Shimia isoporae: one gene and its partner. The protein of the gene in region 2 interacts with the protein of the main gene of each other region in a pairwise test. Links are inferred from orthologs where the notes say so. Each region holds a gene or a part of one and is shown on either strand. Other genes may lie near its edges.

Region 1 (2,918 bases), on a different replicon or contig from region 2:
CGGAGAAGGTTACGAGCCTGCACGGCTGTTTGATCTTGAAGGGAAAAAACAGCGTAACCATCACCAGAGAACTGAGGGCGGTTCAGTCCGAAGTTGTCGCATTCGGCAGCGTCTGGGACGGACGTTGGATGGTTCGGGGCCCTGACGTTGAGGGCGGGGTCGTTGGTGCGCTGGGAGAAGCCGGGTTGGCGCTCTGCGGGAACTGGAGGGAAACGGGTGTGCCGCGTGTGAGCTTATTGTCCTCGCCTGCAGTCTGGCGTGGCGAGGAATTGATCGCCGCTCCGCTGGCTGGATTTGGTGAAGGCTGGTATGCTGAGTTGATCAACGGGCGGGACGTGTTTGGATGAATGGAGACAAACAAGCGCAAAAACGCATTGAACTGTGCTCTGTGATGTCTATTTAACTCTAATCGCCGCCATGTTAGGAACCGCGGCGGTTTTTACGGGAGATTTGCCTTGGGCAACGCGCGCAATATAGCCTTTTGGGTCGTCATTTTCTTGCTGATCCTGGCCTTGTTCAACCTTTTTGACAGCAACGGATCGGCACTCCAGAGCCGCGATCAGAGCTACTCTGATTTTGTGGCCGCAGTGGACAGAGACGAAGTGGCGTCGGTCACGCTGGACGGTGAGAAGGCAGTTTACACAACCAAGAGCGGCGAGAGTTTCGTTGCCATCATGCCTGGCGATGCCGAGGTGACCAACTTGTTGATTGATAACAATATTCCGGTCACAGCGAAGAGCCAGGAAACCTCCGGATTCCAGGCGCTTCTGTTCAGCATGCTGCCGGTTCTGCTGTTGGTCGGTGTGTGGATCTACTTCATGAATCGCATGCAGGGCGGTGGCAAGGGCGGCGCGATGGGCTTTGGTAAATCCAAGGCCAAGATGTTGACCGAGAAACATGGTCGCGTGACTTTTGACGACGTGGCCGGCATCGACGAAGCCAAGGAAGAGCTTGAAGAGATTGTCGAATTCCTGCGCAACCCGCAGAAATTCTCGCGACTCGGTGGTAAGATTCCAAAAGGCGCTCTGCTAGTCGGCCCTCCGGGTACTGGTAAGACGTTGCTGGCGCGCGCGATTGCGGGCGAGGCGGGCGTGCCGTTTTTCACAATCTCCGGTTCCGATTTTGTGGAAATGTTCGTTGGCGTGGGCGCCTCACGTGTGCGCGACATGTTCGAGCAGGCTAAGAAAAACGCGCCCTGTATTGTCTTTATCGACGAGATTGACGCCGTAGGCCGCCACCGTGGTGCAGGTTATGGCGGTGGCAACGACGAGCGCGAACAGACGCTCAACCAGCTACTGGTAGAGATGGACGGCTTTGAGGCCAACGAAGGTGTGATCATCCTCGCGGCCACCAACCGCAAGGACGTTCTGGACCCTGCGCTTCTGCGTCCGGGTCGTTTTGACCGCAACGTGACTGTGGGCAATCCCGACATTAAGGGCCGCGAAAAGATTCTGGGCGTGCATGCCCGCAAAACGCCTCTGGGTCCTGACGTGGACCTGCGTATCATTGCGCGAGGCACGCCGGGCTTCTCTGGTGCGGATTTGGCAAACCTCGTGAATGAAGCTGCGCTTATGGCAGCACGCGTGGGTCGTCGTTTCGTCACGATGGAAGACTTTGAAGCTGCCAAAGACAAGGTTATGATGGGCGCCGAGCGCCGGTCGATGGTCTTGACGCAAGACCAGAAAGAGAAAACGGCCTATCACGAAGCAGGTCACGCCGTCGTCGGTCTTGAACTGCCGCTGTGTGATCCGGTGTACAAGGCGACGATCATTCCGCGCGGTGGCGCGCTGGGCATGGTTGTCAGCCTGCCTGAAATGGACCGCCTGAACTATCACCGTGATGAATGTCAGCAGAAGCTGGCGATGACCATGGCAGGCAAGGCGGCCGAGGTGATCAAATACGGTGAAGACCACGTGTCTAACGGCCCAGCCGGTGACATTCAGCAGGCCAGTGCCCTAGCGCGTGCCATGGTGATGCAATGGGGCATGTCCGACAAGGTGGGCAACATTGACTACCAGGAAGCGGCGGCGGGTTACCAAGCCAACGGCGGTGCAGGCGGGTTCTCCGTGTCTGCGACCACCAAGGAGCTGATCGAAGAAGAAGTGAAGCGCTTCATCCAGCAGGGCTATGACGACGCCTTGAAGATCCTGACCGAGAAAAATGAGGAATGGGAACGTTTGGCGCAGGGTCTGCTTGAATATGAGACGCTGACCGGTGACGAGATCAAACGCGTCATGAACGGTGAGCCGCCGAACACAGGTGATGACGATGAGTCCTCTGACCAAGGCAACGCGCCCAGCGTGACTGCCATTCCGAAAACCAAACCCCGCAGCAAGCCGTCTGGTGATGATGGCGGGATGGAGCCGGAACCCACCGGCTGATCCGAGGGACAGACCCTGAGAAGGGACCCAAGACTAGAAACCCCCAAGGTGTGAGGGCACCTTGGGGGTTTTTTTGTGGGCTGCACGACGAGAACGGGCTTGGGCGGTGACCTTTTGTGGCACCCATCCGGTGCGAGAAGAACGGTAACGCTGCCGATGGGGCTGCATCGGGTCAGCCAAAGGATCACGACCCCTGATTGCCCCCGTCACCAAACGTGCGTTGTCTGAGAGACGGTGGTTGTCTACTCCTTTGGCAAAGCAATTCGAGAGGGAGCGGCAGAATGCCTGCGTTGAAACCAACGAGATTTGAAGCGGAAGTTGTCTGGCTGGGACGGGTTTCTGACAGAGGTACGGATTTGCAGGCACAGGGCGCCACGACGTTGCCGCTTGCCTTTGGTGGGGCCGACAACGAAAGCCACGCCGGTGTGACGCGGGCCTCTTGTGTGCGGGTCTCGGCGCTTTATCCGAAGGGCACCGAGATCGTAAATGTGCGCCAGATGTCTGTTCTGAGTCAGGAAGAGCTAGATGAGATCGCCG
Region 2 (2,836 bases):
ACCTGCATTGTGGGACCAATATCCTCGAGATGCGCAAGGAAGGCGAGAAGATTTGGGTCAAGGCCACCAACGGTGAAGAGCGCCTGTTTGACCAAGTGATGTTTGCAACGGGGCGTACCCCCAATACAGAAAACATGGGCCTCGAAGAGGTTGGCGTGTCCTTGGGGCGTAAGGGTCAGATCGAGGTTGATGAGTACAGCCAGACGGGCGTTCCTTCGATTTATGCGATCGGTGATGTGACTGATCGTGTGAACCTGACACCTGTTGCGATCCGCGAGGGTATGGCGTTTGTGGAAACGGTGTTCAAAGGCAATCCCACGCCGGTTGATCACGAGCTGATTCCGACCGCGATTTTCACCCAGCCGGAAATGGGGACGATCGGAATGAGCGAGGAAGATGCTCGCGATCAAGAGCCGATCGAGGTTTACGCAACCAGTTTCAAACCGATGCAGCAGGCCTTTGCGGGACGCGCTGAACGTGTTTTGATGAAGCTGATTGTGAGTCAGGCAACCCGCAAGGTTCTTGGGTGCCATATCGTCGCGCCCGGGGCTGGCGAGATGATCCAACTGGCGGGCATTGCCGTAAAAATGGGCGCCACCAAAGAAGACTTTGACCGGACGGTGGCGGTGCACCCGACTATGTCCGAAGAGCTTGTGACGATGAAGGAGCCAGTGCGTACAGCGTGAAGCCGCGCATTGGCTTGATTTTTCCGGTGTAAACCTCAGGTTTAGAGGAGCGCCAGAGATGTTGAAGAAAGGGAAGATCCTTTATGGCAGGTAACAACGGCGGCCCCTGGGGAGGGGGCGGCGGCAACCAAGGCGGTGGCAATCGCGGCAACAACGGGAACGGGCAGCGCCCGCCCGAAGGCGATGGCCCGCAGATCCCCGATATCGATGATCTAATGAAAAAGGGTCAGGACCAACTACGCGTGCTCATGGGCGGGCGTGGCGACGGCGGCGGTTCTAACCGTGGCGGTCAGGGGGGCGGTCAAGGCGGCCCCGGTCTCAATCGCGGAACAGTATTTCTCGGGCTTGGCGTGGCCGCTGTGCTTTGGGGCATGGCGAGCTTTTACACGGTGAAGCCGGAAGAAAAGTCAGTTGAGCTGTTCCTCGGCAAATACTCCGCAACCGGAGAACCAGGCCTGAACTTTGCGCCATGGCCGGTTGTCACGGCGGAAGTTGTGCCGGTCACGACTGAACAGACCGAGGACATCCCGGCGCGCGCCGGTTCAACCGATGGTCTTATGCTGACAGGTGACGAGAACATCGTCGATATTGATTTTCAGGTCGTCTGGAACATCAATGACCCTGCCCAGTATTTGTTCAACCTGAGGGACCCGCGTGAAACCATCCGCGCGGTGTCGGAGTCTGCGATGCGCGAGATTATTGCGCAGTCCGAACTTGCTCCGGTCCTGAACCGCGATCGTGGGATTATTGCCGATCGACTGCTTGAGCTGATCCAGCTGACAATGGATTCCTATAACTCTGGCGTTAACATCGTCCGTGTGAACTTTGACGGCGCCGATCCACCCGAGCCGGTAAAAGACGCCTTCCGTGAAGTTCAGTCTGCTTCGCAGGAACGTGACCGTCTGCAGAAAGAGGCGGATGCCTACGCCGCGCGTCAGACTGCGTCTGCACGTGGTGAAGCTGCGCAAATTCTGGAAGAAGCTGAAGCCTACCGCGCACAAGTTGTGAACCAGGCCGAAGGTGAAGCCAGCCGCTTTACCGCAGTTTTGGAAGAATACAAGAAAGCACCGGAAGTAACGCGCAAGCGTTTGTATCTGGAGACCATGGAAGAGGTCTTGGGCGATGTTGAGAAAGTCATCATCGACGACCAAACAGGCGGTCAGGGCGTTGTGCCATATCTGCCGCTGAATGAACTGCGCAAGAAGGGGGAGAACTAAGATGCGTAAGACAACTTATCTCCTGCCCATTCTGGTGCTGGCCGTTGCTGGCGTCCTGTCTTCGGTCTTTATCGTGGACGAACGCGAAAAGGCATTGGTTCTGCAGTTCGGTCGTGTCGTGACGGTCAAGGAGGAGCCGGGGCTTGCGTTCAAGATCCCGCTTATTCAAGAAGTGGTGCGGTATGACGACCGTATTCTCAGCCGGGAAGTTGGTCCTCTGGAAGTCACGCCTGCGGATGATCGCCGTTTGATAGTCGACGCTTTTGCGCGGTACCGGATCGCGAATGTGACCCAGTTCCGTCAAGCGGTTGGTGCCGGAGGCATTCAAGCCGCCGAATCGCGTCTGGACAGTATCCTGCGTTCCGAGACACGTGCTGTTCTTGGTGAAGTGCGCTCTGATGCCGTTCTTTCGACGGATCGTGTGTCGCTGATGAACCGCATTCGCGACAATGCGATCACGGAAGCGCGCGCTCTTGGTCTGGAAGTGATCGACGTGCGTCTGAAACGCACAGACCTACCGCAGGCCAACCTTGAAGCGACCTTCGCGCGTATGCGTGCTGAGCGTGAACGGGAAGCCGCAGACGAGATCGCTCGTGGTAACGAAGCCGCGCAGCGTATTCGTGCGCAGGCGGATCGTACTGTGGTCGAGTTGGTGTCGGATGCGCGTCGTCAGTCTGAGATCACCCGCGGTGAAGCAGACGCGAAGCGCAACGCGGTTTTCGCCGAGGCCTTTGGCGCCGATCAGGAATTTTTCGAGTTTTATCGCTCGCTAAACGCCTATCGGAACGCGCTGCAGGCGGATAACTCGACAATGGTCATGTCGCCGGACAGCGATTTCTTTGACTATCTGAAGAGCGATCAAGGTCGCAACTGATGGCCATCGCGCTTTTTGCGATTGGGCTAGTGTTAATTGTGGAGGGGCTGGTCTATGTG

The links. Proteins that work in one complex are often made in the same cells at the same time.
Region 1: the proteins of hflK (region 2) and ftsH interact in binary tests that used the Escherichia coli proteins (3 or more experiments, as listed by UniProt). The link is inferred for Shimia isoporae from one-to-one orthologs.

Annotation. Positions count from the first base shown.
Region 1 is NZ_SMGR01000001.1:717,013-719,930, forward strand. It holds ftsH (ATP-dependent zinc metalloprotease FtsH), read left to right. Parts: upstream 1-455; coding sequence 456-2,381; downstream 2,382-2,918. Other genes in the region: tilS (tRNA lysidine(34) synthetase TilS), read left to right, coding at 1-347; BXY66_RS03565 (MOSC domain-containing protein), read left to right, coding at 2,663-2,918. UniProt on the Escherichia coli protein: Acts as a processive, ATP-dependent zinc metallopeptidase for both cytoplasmic and membrane proteins. Plays a role in the quality control of integral membrane proteins.
Region 2 is NZ_SMGR01000005.1:173,384-176,219, reverse strand. It holds hflK (FtsH protease activity modulator HflK), read left to right. Parts: upstream 1-769; coding sequence 770-1,903; downstream 1,904-2,836. Other genes in the region: BXY66_RS19210 (DUF2065 domain-containing protein), read left to right, coding at 2,777-2,836; hflC (protease modulator HflC), read left to right, coding at 1,905-2,777; gor (glutathione-disulfide reductase), read left to right, coding at 1-686.